Regions from separate parts of the Pseudomonas sp. Lz4W genome, predicted to be linked through region 2. Evidence: riboswitches for the same ligand, from Rfam matches in the RefSeq annotation. Region 2 holds a riboswitch; each other region holds the start of a gene.

Region 1 (5,713 bases), 1.2 Mb from region 2:
GCAAGGGTTTGCCCGCAGCATGGTGCGCGCGAATGGCCTGCAGCATCGGCGTATTACGCGACAGCTCAAGGTGATGCAGTTCAGGATAACCGCCCGGCAAATACAGACTGTCAGCCTCGGGCAAGCGGGCATCGTGAATCGGCGAGAAGAACAGCAATTCGGCGCCCATGTCCCGCAACAGCGCCAGGCTCGCGCCATAGGTGAAGGCGAAGGCTTCATCCCGGGCCACGGCAATACGCACTCCGGCCAATAATGGCTCGGCAGGTACCAACTGCGGTGCAGCGAACTCCACCGCCGGTGGCAGCGCTACCTCACAGGTGCTGGCCAGGGCTGCGGCTGCCGCATCAAGGCGTGCATCCAGATCATTCAACTCGCTGGCCTGGACCAGGCCCAGGTGACGGCTTGGCAGTTCGATTGCGGTTTCACGGGACAGCGCGCCATACCAGCGCAGACCTTCAGTCAGGCTTCCCTCCAGCAACTGCGCATGGCGCACGGTACCGACGCGGTTGGCCAGCACCCCGGCAAACGGCAAGTCCGGCTGATACCGCGCCAGGCCCAACGCCAGCGCACCAAAGGTCTGGGCCATGGCAGTGCCATCAATCACGCCCAACACCGGCACGCCAAAATGACGCGCCAGATCAGCGCTGGACGGCGTGCCGTCGAACAAGCCCATCACCCCTTCAATCAGAATCAGGTCCGCTTCACCTGCGGCTTCCCACAACAGGCGGCGGCTTTCATCGGCGCCCACCATCCACAAATCCACCTGATACACCGGCGCCCCGCTGGCGCGCTCGAGGATCATGGGATCGAGAAAATCCGGGCCACACTTGAATACCCGCACCTTGCGCCCTTGATTGCGATGCAATCGGGCCAGGGCGGCGGTGACGGTGGTCTTGCCCTGGCCCGAGGCCGGTGCGGCGATCAATACCGCCGGGCAATGACGCGACTCTCTCATGCTTGAACACTCACAATTCGATGCCTTTCTGGGCTTTGATCCCGGACTGGAAGGCATGTTTGATCACACCCATTTCGGTCACGGTATCGGCCAGGTCTATCAGTTCAGGTTTAGCGCCGCGTCCGGTGACCAATACATGCTGCATCGGCGGACGGGCTTGCAGGTCGCTCAACACTTGCTCGAGGTCGAGATAGCCGTGCTTGAGCGCAATATTCAGTTCATCCAGCACCACCAGACCGATGGAGGGGTCGCGCAGCATCTCGCGGGATACTTCCCACGCAGCCTCGGCCGCGGCGATATCACGCTGGCGATCCTGGGTTTCCCAGGTAAAGCCTTCACCCATCACGTGGTAACGCACCTGTTCCGGGAAACGGCGGAAGAAAATCTCTTCGCCGGTGCTGTTGCGACCCTTGATGAATTGCACCACACCGCACTGCATGCCGTGGCCCATGGCCCGTGCCAGCATGCCAAAGGCCGAACTGCTTTTGCCTTTACCGTTGCCGGTCAGTACCAGCAGCAGCCCGCACTCGTTAGGGGCGCTGGCAATGCGCTCATCCATTACGGCTTTTTTGCGCAGCATGCGCGCCTGGTGACGTTCGTCGCGTTCGGGGGATTCGTTCATGGCAGCTCTCCGTTGGGGCTCAATCATGCAAACGGGAGGCGGGGGACATTGCAACAAAAAGCACACCATCGCCCGCCGCGAGGTGTTGGATGGATCAGGCCGGTCTCCGGGCTCACAAGCGGGATACTCCAGACGGAGCAACCCTGACCACGCGTCTTCCCGTGCAAAAACACAGTGACATCGAGCGCAGCCTTTACTCATTTACCGTTGCGGGGGCAGCGCCGGGATCAAAGCGGTTGTGTGGATCAAACACGCCCTCACCGGCTTCCCTGTTTCACCCTGTCGACCTTTGGCCACAGAGCACCTGAAACAAGCCGCGAAGGTTAGAGGGTTGGGGGTGGAGCGTCAATTAAAGCCGGCAGCAACGACTTGAACCTTTGAGCAGCTACGCTCCTCTATGACTGACAAGCCCAAGAACTGATGGAGATCTTCATGCTCAAGCGCCAGCACGCCATTGTCATCGTACTTGCAGCAGGGTTGGCCGCCTGTGGCGAGAGTTCGACCCTGCAAGTGGTGGATGGCACCGGCCCTTCACCCAAGCTGCCGGAACCGAACAAGACGCTGATTCCGACAGTCAACATCGCACCGGCCATAGGCTGGCCCGAGGGCACTACGCCGACTGCCGCCCAGGGACTGAAAGTGGCAGCCTTCGCCGAAGGCCTCGACCACCCCCGCTGGCTCTACGTGCTACCCAATGGTGATGTACTGGTGGCAGAAACCAATGCACCGCCCAAGCCGGATGACAGCAAGGGCATCCGCGGCTGGGTGATGGAGAAAGTCATGGGCCGGGCCGGGGCCGCAGTCCCCAGCGCCAACAGGATCACGCTGCTGCGCGACAGCAACCATGACGGCGTGGCAGAAACCCGCACGGTTTTTATCGACAAGCTCAACTCCCCGTTCGGCATGACCCTGGTGGGCAATGATCTGTATGTCGCAGACGCCGACAAACTGCTGCGCTTCCCCTATCAGGCCGGCGAGCAATCCATCAGCGCCCCGCCGACCAAGGTCGTCGACCTGCCCGGCGGCCCGTTGAACCACCACTGGACCAAAAACGTCATCGCCAGCCCGGATGGCAAAAAACTCTATGTCAGCGTGGGTTCCAACAGCAACGTGGGCGAAAACGGCCTGGACAAAGAGCAAGGCCGCGCCGCGATCTGGGAAGTGGACCCGGCTACTGGCAGCCACCGTATTTTCGCTTCGGGCCTGCGCAACCCCAACGGCATGGACTGGGAGCCAAAATCAGGAAAACTCTGGACTGCGGTTAACGAACGCGACGAAATCGGCAGCGATCTGGTGCCTGACTACATCACCTCGGTACAGGATGGCGGCTTCTATGGCTGGCCTTTCAGCTACTACGGGCAACACGTGGATACACGGGTTAATCCACAAAACCCGGAGCTAGTAGCCAAAGCCATCGCGCCGGACTATGCCGTGGGCCCGCATACGGCATCCCTGGGGCTCAGTTTTGCGACAAACAGCAAGCTGCCCAACTTTACCGAGGGCGCATTTATTGGCCAGCACGGCTCCTGGAACCGCAAACCCCACAGTGGCTATAAAGTGATTTTCGTGCCGTTCACTGAAGGCAAACCTGCCGGCATGCCGGTGGACGTGCTGACCGGTTTTCTCAATGCCGATGAGAAAGCCATGGGCCGCCCGGTAGGGGTAGTGATTGATAAACAGGGGGATCTGCTGGTTGCCGATGATGTTGGCAACAAGATCTGGCGGGTGTCCGGGAAATAAACTGCAGGAGCGAGCCGCTCAAGGGCTCGCTCCTACTGGTTCGGCTTTGGCTTACGGGTTGTGGGCCAGATGCTGCTCGGTCGGCAGTACACGCTTGGCCTCCAGATAGGCTTTCTGCCAGTAGGCCTTGTTCAGGCTGTCCAGCTTGACCGTGCCACCTGTTGCAGGCGCATGCACGAAGCGGCCCTCACCGACATAAATCCCGGCATGACTGACCCGGGAACCACCACTGGTAGCGAAAAACAGCAAGTCACCGGTTTGCAGCTTGTCTTTGCCAACACTCTGCACCCGCATCACGATCATCTCGCGAGTGGTACGGGGCAAGGAAATACCTGCGGCATCGTTGTAGACGTACTTGATCAAACCACTGCAATCAAAACCGGAATCCGGGGTATTACCGCCCCAGCGATAAGGCGTACCGACCAGCCCCAGGGCACGGAACAGCACATCCGCAGCAATCGGCGAAGCGTCTTCAGGGGAGTTGGAAAACACCACCTGCTTTTGCACCACGGGGGCTGGCGGGGGGTGGCTGGCGCAGGCACTGAGCAGTGCTGCTAGAGTCAGAAGGGCAACGCGGGCCATGGTCGACATAAACAGAATGTTCCTGATTCTGGATACGGCTACTGGGGCCGCGAAACCCGAAACCGCGACAGGGGGCACCTTCGCGGCTTCAGGAATTAACTATGCGACTGAATTCTAGACCTTAGAGGCCAAACTTCAAGTAAGACTTTAACTTTACTTGCGCGCTACAACGTTTGTAGGCGCCATCGCCAATGCACGCTTGGCTTCCATAAAGGTCTTGTTCCAGTAGGTATCGCCCAGGCTGTCGATCCGCACACCACCGCTACGGCGGCTGCTGGAGTGAATAAACTGGTCATCGCCCAGGTAAATCCCGGCATGGCTGACACGGCCGCGACCATTGGTGCTGAAGAACAGCAAGTCACCCGGCTTGAGGTTGTTTCGCGCGACCAACGGTGCTTTTACGTTGATCATTTCCCGCGTTGAACGGGGCAGTTGCATGCCCGCTTCTTCTTTGAACAGGTAGCCGATGAACCCGCTGCAATCAAAGCCTGCCTCAGAGGTGCCGCCAAAACGGTAACGGGTACCGATCAAGGACATGCCACGCTCAAGAATGCTGTCAGCCAGGGCTGGCAGTTCATAAGGCTTGCTGTTGGCGGAAAATTGGGCCAGTTCTTTTTCAGTCGCCAGTTCTTCCTGATAAACAGCGGAAGCCTGGGACGCTGATGGCTTTTGAACCTGTTGTTCCACAACTTGCTGTGACACTGGTGTGTGTGCAGCGCAGCCGAACAACAGGGTAACGAGTGCGAGGGGCACGAGGGGTGCGAAGCGCTTTAGCATGGGCACGACCGTGGCTTGAAAGAAAAGTAGCCGCGACTATGCCTTCTATGATCCTCATTTGCAAATTCAATCGATCTAAATGTGACCTGAGCGTTTTGTCATGACATCTAAGGCTTTACACCCCTGACAATCGATTTTGTGCGCGCAGCCCTCTGCCACGCAGGTTTTCTGACGCCTGGATATTGTCAGCAGCCCCGCAGGCACACATGACAAGGCGTGGACGAACGAGGGCGAGTTACCAGCCGAGGGTTTCTTTCAGGAAGGGGATGGTCAGCTTGCGCTGCGCTTGCAGGGACGCCTGATCAAGCCGCTCCAGCAGATCAAACAGCGCGCTCATGCTGCGGGTACCGCGGGTGAGGATAAAATGCCCCACCTCGTCGGTCAGGTGCAGGCCGCGACGGGATGCACGCAATTGCAAGGCGCGCAATTTGTCTTCATCGGACAGGGGGCGCATCTGGAAAACCAGAGCCATGGTCAGGCGTGACTTGAGGTCGGCCAGCTTGATCGGCAACTCACGGGGCGATGCCGAAGCTGCAATCAACAGGCGGCGCCCGCTGTCGCGCAGACGATTGAACAGGTGAAACAGCGCTTCTTCCCAATCAGCACGCCCGGCCACCGCCTGCAGGTCGTCCAGGCAGACCAGCTCGTACTGTTCAAGGTTATCGAGGATTTCAATCCCGCGATCCTGCAACTCGGCCAGCGGCAGATAGACTGCCGGCTCCCCCATCTGTTCAAAGCGCAGGCATGCAGCCTGTAGCAAGTGCGTACGGCCTACGCCCTGCTTGCCCCAAAGATAGATCAGGCTTTCTGTCCAGCCGGCGTCGGCTTCGCACAGACGCTCGACATAGCCTAGTGCAGCGGCATTGGCGCCTGGATAGTAGTTTATGAAGGTAGCGTCATCACGCAGACGCACACCTAGGGGCAGCTGAATCGGTTTCATGCTGACTGAACAGTTCAAACGAACCGTTAGTGGCCTCTGTGTAAAGTTTGCAAAGTTTATACCCGTGTAGCCGGGCGCACAATGTAACAGACCACGA
Region 2 (5,713 bases):
TGCGGCCTGCATGCGCTGGCAGAACACATCGACAAACGCGGTATTGGCCGCCTGCAAATGCGAGCGATAGAACAGCAGCGCCGCCACCGGATACCCGGGTTGCCAGTCAGCCTGCCAGTGACTGAGTTGCGGGCTGGAATGCACCGGATGATAAATCGCGGTACGGGGCAAGGTTTGCGGCTCGTCCCACCCATAGTCGCGGCCCAGCCACTGGGTGGCCAGGCAACGATAGAGTTGCAAGGCATTGTGCAACCCGCCCTGGCGCAGGAAATGCCACAGACGCTCACCCTCGCCAGCCGCCACCGTGCTCAGTGCGCTGAGCTCCGGGTCGGGACGGTCATCGCCCGGCACCAGAATCAGGGTGACGCCACGTTCGGCCAGCTGCATCAAGCGCTCGATGCCGTAGCGCCAGTAACCTATGCCGCCGTGCAATGACAGCAGGATCACTTTGGCGTGTTGCAGCACCTGATCGAAATACAGGTCGACCGAGCCGTGGTTCTGTACCTGCATCGGGTTTGCCAGACGCAGGCCAGGATAATTTTCAGGCAACTGCTGCGCGGCTTGCGCCAGCAGTGCCAGGCTTGAATCACCGCTGCACAGGATCACCAGCTCGGCGGGGGTCTGTCCGAGGTCGGCAATGTTGTCGTCCGATACAAAGCCACCAGGCTGGGTCCTGAGCAAATGCATGGTTTAAGCGCTCAACGCTGTGCGCAGGGTGGACTCGAGCAGTGCCGCGTCCAGATCCTGACCGATCAGCACGAGCCGGGTGCTGCGTGCTTCATCGCGGCCCCAGGCACGGTCGAAGTGCTTGTCAAAGCGGGTACCCACGCCCTGGATCAACAAGCGCATCGGCTTGCCCGGGATGGCGGCAAAGCCTTTGACCCGCAGAATGCCGTGCTGGACCACCAGTTGCGTCAGGGCTTGCATCAATACGCTTTCTTCGCCTTCAGGCAGCTCGATGGAAATCGAATCGAAGGCATCGTGGTCATGATCGTCGTGGTCATCATCACCGTCGTGGTGGTGATCGTGGTGGCTGTGGCGGTCATCGATATGATCCTCGGAGCCGGCACCCAGCCCCAACAGCACATCCAGAGGCAAGCGGCCGCTGCTGGCCTCGATCACCTTCACCGCAGGTGGCAGCTCTTCGGCGACTTCGGCGCGCACCCGGGCCAGATCTTCAGGGCTGATCAGGTCGGCTTTATTGAGGATCACCAGATCGGCGCTGGCCAGCTGATCAGCAAACAGCTCGTGCAGAGGCGACTCGTGGTCCAGATTCGGGTCGAGTTTGCGCTGGGCGTCGACCTGATCCGGGAACGCGGCAAAAGTGCCGGCAGCCACAGCCGGGCTGTCGACGACGGTAATAACCGCGTCAACCGTGCAGGCGCTGCGGATTTCCGGCCACTGGAAGGCTTGCACCAGAGGTTTGGGCAGGGCCAGGCCCGAGGTTTCGATCAGGATATGGTCGATATCGCCGCGACGGGCCACCAGTTCGCGCATCACCGGGAAGAACTCTTCCTGCACGGTGCAGCACAGGCAACCATTGGCCAGTTCATAAACGCGGCCGTTGGCTTCTTCTTCGGTGCAGCCGATGGTGCACTGCTTGAGGATTTCACCGTCGATACCCAGCTCACCGAACTCATTGACGATCACCGCAATACGGCGGCCCTGGGCGTTATCCAGCATGTGCCGCAGCAGTGTGGTTTTGCCCGAACCGAGAAAGCCGGTAACGATAGTGACAGGGATTTTGGCCAGTGTTTTCATCGGATGCCCTTTGGCAAGCGGCGGGCATACGGGACGACGACCGCAGGCTGTGCGCGGTCAGTCTTCGCCACCGGATCACCCCGCCCGGTTGAAGTAAGAATCTGTGACGAGGCAGGTCTCCTGGCTTACGGCGGGGTATCAGCCGGGGCTGACACCGACCTTGCGCCTTCCCGCTTGTTCAGCAGTGGCATTGCAAGGTCATCGACCGTTTACAGTTGCGGGGGCAGCCGCGGCATACCGCGTTCCCTTCTTAGCTTCGCGTGGCGAAGAACCTCGAACGTGCAAGGCTACGCAGTGCTTTGTAACAGGTCAATGTCATCCTGTGGCGGCTGGCTTGCCAGCGATGGATTCAACCCGGCTTGCAGGACCGATCATGGCGACCTCATCGCTGGCAAGCCAGCTCCCACACATGATCAATGCAGTGTTGTGTTCTAATTGCCGCCTTTTTTCAGCCTCAGGCTTCAAGGAACCGCCCATGTCGTCCCCTCGCCCAACCCACGTCCTGATCATTGGCTACGTGTGGCCCGAGCCTCGCTCTTCTGCGGCGGGCGGGCACATGATGCAAATCATCGACAGTTTCTTGCAGCACGGCTGGCAGATCACCTTCAGTAGCCCGGCCGGGGTTGGCGAGCACAAGGCCGACTTGGCAGCGCTGGGCATCGATGAAGTGGGGATCGAGCTCAATAACAGCAGCTTCGACACCTTTATCAGTGAACTGGCCCCGGATATCGTCCTGTTCGACCGTTTCATGATGGAGGAGCAGTTCGGCTGGCGCGTTGAGAAGCACTGCCCGAATGCCTTGCGTGTCCTGGAAACCTCCGACTTGCAAAGCCTGCGCGACGCCCGTCACCTGCAACTCAAGGCGCGGCTCAAGCACAACCCGGAGCAGGATGACTTCAGCAGCCTGTTCGCCCCGGGGCAACGCACCACCTTTGAACACATGGCCGATGCCGACCTTGCGCAACGGGAAATCGCCGCGATCTACCGCAGCGACCTGAACCTGATGATTTCCGAATATGAAATCGATCTTCTGGTGGAGCAATTTCAGGTACCCGAGGCACTGTTGCACTGGTGTCCGCTGATGGTTGACAGCGTCCCTGAGCAATTCGTGCCTTACGAGCAGCGCCAGCATTTCTTGAGCATCGGCAACTTCCGCCATGGGCCGAACTGGGACGCCGTGTTATGGATGAAAACCCATATCTGGCCGCTGATCCGCCAGCAACTGCCCGACGCCCAACTGCATGTCTACGGTGCCTACACGCCGCCCAAAGCCACGGCCCTGCATAACCCGGCCCAGGGTTTTCATGTACTCAACTGGGCCGAGGATGCCCTGGCCGTGATGAGCAACGCACGGATCTGCCTGGCCCCTTTACGCTTTGGCGCTGGCATCAAAGGCAAAATCGCCGACGCCATGCTTTGCGGCACCCCTAATGTCACGACCCCGGTGGGTGCGGAAGGCATGCACGGTGACATGCCGTGGGCCGGAGCCGTAGAACAGAGTGCCAGCGCCATTGCGCAGGCGGCCGTCGAGCTGTACCGCAACCCCCAGGCGTGGCAGCAGGCGCAACACAACGGCCAGGCGTTACTGCAGGCGCGGTACCTCAAAGCCAGCCATGGCCCGGCGCTGGTGCAACGCATCGAAGCCTGCCGCGCGGAGCTTGAACAGCACCGGCGCAACAACTTCACCGGGGCCATGTTGCGTCATCACCAGCACAAGAGTACCCAATACATGTCGCAGTGGATCGAAGCCAAGAACCGTAGCCACTCCCTGTAGGAGCGAGCTTGCCTCGCGATGGCAGCACCCGGCCACCACCCGGTTGCCTCCATCGCTGGCAAGCCAGCTCCCACAGAACACCAGCCTCCATCCCGGTCGCCTCCATCGCTGGCAAGCCAGCTCCCACAGGTCACCCCAACAGATCCCTCCTGTCGCCTGTAGGAGCGAGCTTGCCTCGCGATGGGGTCAGTCCGATTTCGCTGACCGGCGCAGCAAATACGTGTCCATGATCCAGCCCTTGCGCAACCTGGCCGCCTCGCGGGCATGCCTGATCTGCTGGCTGACATCCGCCAGCTTGCCGGCAATCAGGATCTCGTCCGCTGTGCCGATATAGGCGCCCCAGTAAATATCCAGGTCTTCATGGACAAAAGCCTGGAACGCGCAGTGGGCATCGAGCATCACCACCACATTGTCCAGGTCTTCGGCCACCAGTCGCCGCCCCGTGGTGATACGGATCGGCTGACCGATGTCATTGAGTGCCACCCGATGCCGGGCCGCCAGGGCCTGCACGCTGCTGATACCGGGGATCACCTCATAGTCGAACCCGCTGCAGCCATTGGCCCGCACCCGCTGCAGAATGCGCAAGGTGCTGTCATACAAAGCCGGTTCGCCCCAGAGCAGAAATGCCCCGCACTCACCCTCCCCCAGCTCGTCCTCGATCAGCCGCGCAAACACCTCGGCCCGCAGCTCATGCCAGTCCTCAACCCCCTGTATATAGGACGGGGTAGCACTGTCACGCTGCGGATCACTGACCTGAACCACCCGATAACCCGGCTCACGGATGTAACGCTCGCAGATTTCCAGCCGCAACCGCACCAGGTCGTCAGTGGTTTTGCCCTTGTCCAGCACAAAGAACACCGAGGTGCGGTTCAGTGCCTCAATTGCCTGCACGGTGATCTGCTGCGGATTGCCCGAGCCCATGCCAATCAATAACAGTGTTTTCATAGTGTCTATCCTTGAACAGGCAGGAAATTGAGCCGTGGCTGGCAGGAATTTTCAAAAGACAGCATGATCAGCCCCATAACAAGACCACCAACGGCCAAGCCCATGACTCGTCTCGCCCGAGCTACAGACCCTTCATACGAATTGATGGATGACCATAATGGCCTGTCGATCATTTATCGCCAGCATGGCTTCCCTTGCCCGCTGGTACGCTGGCATTTCCACAAGGAATACGAGCTGCACCTGATTGTGGCCAGCAGCGGCAAAGTGTTCGTAGGCGACTATATCGGTAACTTCTACCCCGAGACGCTGTTCCTCACCGGCCCCAACCTGCCCCACAACTGGATCAGCCAGGTGGCCGCAGATGAAGTGGTGCCCAAGCGCGACATGCTGGTCAATTTTACCGATGAACTGCTGGGCAGCGCCGCCTCGGTGTTTACCGAGCTCAAAGGTCTCACGCCGATGCTGGAGCGGGCCCAGTACGGCATCGAGTTTCACTGCAAGCCCACCATCCGCAAAGCCATGGCCTTGATGCAGACCATTGCCAATGCCACCGGAGTGACTCGCCTCGGGCACTTTCTGATCCTGATGGAGCTGCTGGCCGACTGCGACAACTATCAACTGCTGTCCGGCGTCACCTCAGGCAACCTGGCCGACGAGCACACCATAGAGCGGACCAACCGCGCCGTGGATTACATCTTCAGTCACTATGCCCGGGAGCTGACCCTCGAAGAAGTCGCCGACTACATGGGCATGAAACCTACCTACTTTTCCCGGGTATTCAAGCAAGCCACGGGGCGCTGCTTTATCGAATTCGTCAATCGCCTGCGCATCAGCAAGTCCTGCGAATTACTCGCCGATGGCCGCAAAGCGGTAACGGATGTGTGCTTCGAGTCGGGTTTCAGCAATATTTCCAACTTCAACCGGCGCTTTCAGCAACTTAAAGGCATGACCCCGTCACACTACCGCCGTCTGGCCGTACAGCGTTTGACCGAGCAAAACCTGCCGGTGCTGAGCGAACGTCTGCGCATTGCAAAATAGTATCGGTTGCAGTGCTACCAGTGATTTGTCACGCCGGTGATTGAGGGCTGTAATCGGCCCTATGCGCTCGTGTCAGCGGGCAGCCATAAAAACAATAACCGTCCTTCAAGGCCGCCTTGGCCGAAGAAGTGGAGTGCTCAATGAATATTCCTGTCAAAGCGTTATGTGTAGCCATGTGCATGACCCTCAGCGGTA
Region 3 (5,713 bases), 110 kb from region 2:
GGTGAGGGCAAACGCCCGGGCTGACCGCTGACTCAATTGGGGCGCAAACGGGGCCAGTTGCTGCGCGCTTAGAACCTCATACGCAAGATTCAACTGCGCCGCCAACCGGATGAGTCCCGCCTCATCACGCTTGAGATCAATACTGGCCAGGGCGTGAACCGCCTGCAGAGCGATTCCCGCCTGGCTCAGGGATTGTTCAATCAGGGCCAGCAGGTCATCGACACTGCAACCCTGACGGCAGCCCAGGCCAATCACCAGGATTGGCGCGGTGCCCGCAGCAATCATGCCGAGTACTGAGCTTCAGGCTTGCGGCGGAACAACCAGGCGCTGATCACGCCCAATGCCAGCCAGAAGGCGAAGTTGGTCAGTTGCGAAGCGATCTTGAACTGCGCTTCCAGCTCTTGCGGAGCCAGGCTGGAATGCACCAGGGGCTGGGGCGCACCAAAAATATGCGGTACCAGCACAATCGCAACCCCCAGCACTTTCAGGGCCCAGTGCTTGCCAAACACTAACAGCGCGATGGCCACTGCAGTGGATGCGGCAGTGGTGACCCACCAGAGCTGGCGTTGCAGCAAATCGGCGGCGGCAGTGCCCGGCAACTCGGGCGGCAGGCCAAGGGTTGGCGCCAGGCAGAACACCGCATAGCCGGCCAGCCCCCACAGCAGGCCCTGGGAGGTGCGGGTCGGTGCGCGCAGGGTATACAGGCCCGCCAGCATCAGGGCAAAACCGACCGCCACCACAAGATTACCGCCGGTGGTCGATAGTACCCGCTGCCAACCGTCTTCAGGCTCCCAGGCTTCGTCGTCGTGGCTATGGCCGGCCATGCTGCCTGCGTCGTGCTCGTGCACTTCACTGGCGGCGGGTTTTTCGTAGGTTTCCGCCTGCAGAATCAGAGGGGCGACCCAAAAGCTTTGCAGCAGGGTGAGCAGCAAAGCGCCCAGCAAGCCGGTGAAGCCTGCGGTCTGAGCTATACGCTTAATCATGGCAGGCAACCTCAATGGCACGGAAAGGCTGAACTATGACGGGTGTCATGGGCTGCATTGTGTACGGCTGCAATATGCGAGAAACCGGCGAAGTAGACGAGCAAAGCCCCCAGCACCGCAGCGCCGACGGCAGCAACGATACGTTGGCTTCGTGTGGCGCTGGTGGCAGCGGAGTGAGTACGGCTGGTGCTGATGGACATGGCGCTTCCCTCTGGTCAGACAGCGGGCACAAGAGCGCAAGAAAACCCCGCGAACGAAGCTCGCAGGGTTTAACAGCGCCCGCCCACCGCGGGTTTGTTATTGGTAATGACCAGGCCGGTCTCCGGGCTTGCGAGGGGCTCACGTGGTGTGGGCCTGCAAACATCTCCTTCCCATGCAGGGTGCACAGTGGTTGTGATGTTTCTCTCGCTTACCGTTGCGGGGGCAGCACCGGACTGGTCGGACAATTAACGCCTGACGCACCGGTTTCCCGTTTCACCCTGTGAAGGGCACCTGATACAAGATGTGTAGGAGAGCACAGCTACGCGGGAGCCGTCAAATCAGCTGCCCATGCAATGGTGCAGAGTCAACTTCAGACGGCGAGGATGCTTTTGACCTTGTTGCGCAGTTGGTCGATGGAAAAGGGTTTGCCGATCACAAACATGCCGGCTGGTACATCGATGTTCTCGGCATAGCCGCTGGCAAACAGCACAGGTAACTGTGGTCGCAGCTCGCGGGCTTTATTGGCAAGGGTCTTGCCATCCATCCCCGGCATCCCCACATCGCTCATCAGCAAATCGATCCTGTTGCCCCGGTCTTCGAGCAGTTCCATGGCGCTCTCGCCATCCTCGGCTTCGAGCACGTTGAATTTCAACTCTTCCAGTACGTCAACGATCAACATACGAACAATGGCGTCGTCTTCGACCACCAGAATGGTAGAGGGTGTTGCAGACATAATGGTTATCCCGAATGAAATTGAGCGCGGGTGGGGGCAAACCTGAATTTGCTTGCTCTATCAGTAAGCTGGAACCCCAACCTAGTTCCGCCGTTGTACAAAAAAAATGCCTGTACAAGTTTTGTTAGGATAGCTGTTGCAAGCAGCTAAATCCTTTTTCACTGTAGGAATTGGCTACCACTTCATAAGAAAAATAGAATTTTTACTCGAGAATCCGTCAAACTCTCAATTTTGACCACCGTACACGGGACTGAAATATGAATGCACCAGCTTCGGTAGATGAGCAGAGCTTTCGCAAGCTCCTGAGCCGCAACGTCGGTTTGCCCTTGGGTGTGGGTGTGCTCAGCGCCGTGTTGTTTGTAGCCATGATCAGCTACCTGCTGTCGGTCATTCAGTGGGTCGAACACACCGACCGGGTGATTAACAACGCCAACGAGGCGGTGAAGCTGTCAGTGGATCTTGAAACCGGCATGCGCGGCTTCCTGATTACCGGTGATGAGCATTTTCTTGACCCCTATGAAGTGGCAAAGCCGCAAATCATGGCCCAACTCAAGGGGCTGAAAGAGCTGGTCGGCGACAACCCGCAGCAAATTGATCGCCTCAAGCGTCTCGAAGCCCTGCAATCCGACTGGAGTAACTACGCCCAGTCGATGATCGATATGCGCCGCCAGAGCGGCGACTACAGGGCGGCAGTGCAGGCCGGACGTGGCAAGCGCCTGAGCGATGAAATCCGCAAGGAATTCGAAGACTTCGTTGCCATGGAGCAGCAACTGCGAGTTGCCCGCAATGAAGATGTGAGTAAAACCACCCTCGTCAGTATTGGCCTTTACCTGGTGTTTGTACTCGGCTTGAGTGGTTTTCTGGCCTACAGAGGTCGTCGCGATTTACTCGATCTTTCAAAGAGTTACAGCGACAACCTCGAGCTACAAATTAAGACTGCGCAGCGCCTGGAACAGCAGGCCTGGTTGCGTAACGGTCAAACCGAACTGGCGGAGCAGGTATTGGGCCGGCTGACCCTGAATATGCTGGGGCGCAACATTCTGCAATTCTGCGCCCAGTACCTCGGCACAGTGGTTGCCGCCGTGTATGTACGCGAAGACCACGGCGGCCTCAAACGGGTGGCCAGTTATGGTTTTTCCCGAGAGGAAGAAGCCCGGGATCAGTTGATACACAATGACGAAGGCCTGGTCGGGCAGGCGGCCCGGCAAGACCAGCTGATACGCCTGGACGATGTGCCCGAGGACTACTTCCTGAAAGTCAGCTCAGGTCTTGGGCAAGGCACACCGCGCAGCGTGCTGGTGGTGCCTACCAGCGACGATGACCGGGTCAATGGCGTCATTGAACTGGGCTTCCTGCGGCCACTGACGGAGCGTGATGTCGAACTGTTTGAGTTGATTGCCGACAATATCGGCATGTCGATTGAAGCCGCCCGTTACCGTCAGCGCCTGCAGGAAGTGCTGGCCGAAACCCAGCAGCTCAACGAAGAGCTGCAAGTGCAGCAGGAAGAGCTGAAGACCGCGAACGAAGAGCTCGAAGAGCAATCGCAGATTCTCAAGGAATCCCAGACGCATCTTGAAACCCAGCAGGCGGAGCTTGAGCAAACCAACGAACAGCTGGCGGAACAGGCACTGGCCCTGGCCGGTCAGCGAGACGCGATGGACCTCAAGAATACCGAACTGAATCAGGCCCAGGTGCAGCTTGAAGAGCGCGCTCTGGAGCTGCAGCGCTCCAGCAAGTACAAGTCCGAGTTCCTCGCCAACATGTCCCATGAACTGCGGACCCCGCTCAACAGCTCGTTGATTCTGGCCAAGCTGCTCGCGGAAAACCCCCAGGAGAACCTGAGCGCCGAACAGGTCAAGTTCGCCGAGTCTATCTACTCGGCGGGCAATGACTTGCTCAACCTGATCAACGACATTCTGGATATCTCCAAAGTTGAAGCCGGCAAGCTCGAAGTGCGTCCCGAAAACACCAGTGTCAGCCGTGTAGTCGAAGGTTTGCGCGGTATGTTCGAGCCGCTGGCGGGGGACAAGTCCCTGCAGTTCCGGGTTGAGGTACAGCCCGGCACGCCGGGCATGATCTACACCGACAGCCAGCGTCTGGAGCAAGTGCTCAAAAACCTGTTGTCCAACGCGATCAAGTTCACCGCCAAGGGTCAGGTCAGCCTGACCGTGTCGGCTCTGCCGGATGCCGCCATAGCGTTCAGCGTCGCGGATTCCGGGATAGGGATCGCCGCCGAAGAGCTGGAAAGCATTTTCGAAGCCTTCCGCCAGGCCGATGGCACCACCAACCGCAGTTATGGCGGGACGGGGCTGGGCCTGTCGATTTCCCGGGATCTGGCGACATTGCTCGGTGGCTCCATCAGTGTCAGTAGCGTGCCGGGGCAGGGCAGCGTATTTACCCTGGTCATGCCCGAACAGTTTGTGGAAAACGCCGAGCCACCAGCCCGGGTGCCTGTCAGCGCTGTGGTGCCAGTGGTTGCTGTCGTACCCAAGCCAGCAGCGCCCGCGGCGATTGTTGCGCCCCAGCACATCCCGCGGTTCATGGATGACCGGGAAAAAGGTCCCTTTACCGGACGTTGTATCCTGGTGATCGAAGATGAGCCTAATTTTGCCGGTATCCTCTTCGATCTGGCGCATGAATTGGGGTATCACTGCCTGGTGGCCCACGGCGCAGATGAAGGCTTCAGCCTGGCGACACAATTTATTCCTGATGCGATTCTGCTGGATATGCGCCTGCCTGATCATTCCGGGCTGACGGTGCTGCAGCGCCTGAAGGCGCTGGCGCCGACCCGGCATATCCCGGTTCACGTCATATCCGTGGAAGATCGGGTCGAAGCTGCGATGCACATGGGCGCCGTGGGCTATGCGGTCAAGCCGACCAGCCGCGAAGAGCTCAAAAACGTATTCGCGCGCCTGGAAGCCAAGCTTACGCAGAAGGTGAAAAAGGTTCTGCTGGTGGAAGATGATGATTTGCAGCGCCACAGCATTGCCCGCCTGATCGGCGACGATGACATCGAAATCACCGCCGTAGGCTTCGCCCATGAGGCGCTTGAACTGCTGCGCAGCAACATCTATGACTGCATGATCATCGACCTCAAATTACCGGACATGCTGGGCAACGACCTGCTCAAGCGCATGTCTACCGAGGACATCTGCTCGTTCCCGCCGGTCATCGTCTATACCGGGCGCAACCTGACCCGGGATGAAGAGGCAGAGCTGCGCAAGTATTCCCGCTCGATCATCATCAAGGGCGCGCGTTCGCCGGAGCGTTTGCTCGATGAAGTGACATTGTTTTTGCACAAAGTTGAATCGCAGTTGTCCCATGAGCGGCAAAGCATGCTCAAGACCGCCCGTAGCCGCGACAGGGTGTTCGAAGGGCGCAAGATTTTGCTGGTGGATGACGATGTGCGCAACATCTTCGCCCTGACCAGTGCCCTTGAGCATAAGGGCGCTATCGTGGTCATTGGCCGTAATGGCCGTGAAGCCATCGAGCGTCTTAACGAGACCGATGATATCGATCTGGTATTGATGGACGTGATGATGCCGGAGATGGACGGCTACGAAGCCACCGTAGAAATTCGCAAGGACCCGCGCTGGCGCAAGCTGCCGATCATTGCAGTGACGGCCAAGGCAATGAAAGACGATCAGGATCGGTGCCTGCAGGCAGGCTCCAATGATTACCTGGCCAAACCTATTGATCTGGACCGACTCTTTTCGTTGATCCGTGTCTGGCTACCGAAAATGGAACGACTCTAAGTGCCACAAACGCAACGAAACGACGACATAGAGTTACGCCT

Evidence for each region. A riboswitch is a leader RNA that binds a small molecule or an ion and turns the genes downstream of it on or off. The one in region 2 is predicted to bind cobalamin.
Region 1: another riboswitch for cobalamin. It lies ahead of cobO (cob(I)yrinic acid a,c-diamide adenosyltransferase); the one in region 2 lies ahead of cobW (cobalamin biosynthesis protein CobW).
Region 3: another riboswitch for cobalamin. It lies ahead of B195_RS10950 (CbtB domain-containing protein); the one in region 2 lies ahead of cobW (cobalamin biosynthesis protein CobW).

What each region holds. Positions count from the first base shown of each region.
Region 1 covers NZ_CP017432.1:1,215,011-1,220,723, reverse strand. Annotated here, with positions in the region: gene B195_RS05860 (cobyrinate a,c-diamide synthase) at 1-955, opposite strand, end outside; gene cobO (cob(I)yrinic acid a,c-diamide adenosyltransferase) at 966-1,577, opposite strand; cobalamin riboswitch at 1,657-1,900, opposite strand; gene B195_RS05850 (sorbosone dehydrogenase family protein) at 2,010-3,317, shown strand; gene B195_RS05845 (C40 family peptidase) at 3,369-3,908, opposite strand; gene B195_RS05840 (C40 family peptidase) at 4,053-4,676, opposite strand; gene hda (DnaA regulatory inactivator Hda) at 4,912-5,616, opposite strand.
Region 2 covers NZ_CP017432.1:2,458,268-2,463,980, reverse strand. Annotated here, with positions in the region: gene cobN (cobaltochelatase subunit CobN) at 1-687, opposite strand, end outside; gene cobW (cobalamin biosynthesis protein CobW) at 691-1,761, opposite strand; cobalamin riboswitch at 1,854-2,052, opposite strand; gene B195_RS11375 (glycosyltransferase) at 2,237-3,535, shown strand; gene cobF (precorrin-6A synthase (deacetylating)) at 3,722-4,480, opposite strand; gene B195_RS11365 (AraC family transcriptional regulator) at 4,583-5,518, shown strand; gene B195_RS11360 (sugar ABC transporter substrate-binding protein) at 5,659-5,713, shown strand, end outside.
Region 3 covers NZ_CP017432.1:2,348,918-2,354,630, forward strand. Annotated here, with positions in the region: gene B195_RS10940 (cobalamin biosynthesis protein) at 1-285, opposite strand, end outside; gene B195_RS10945 (CbtA family protein) at 282-983, opposite strand; gene B195_RS10950 (CbtB domain-containing protein) at 995-1,183, opposite strand; cobalamin riboswitch at 1,279-1,494, opposite strand; gene B195_RS10955 (response regulator) at 1,555-1,917, opposite strand; gene B195_RS10960 (response regulator) at 2,175-5,672, shown strand; gene B195_RS10965 (protein-glutamate O-methyltransferase CheR) at 5,673-5,713, shown strand, end outside.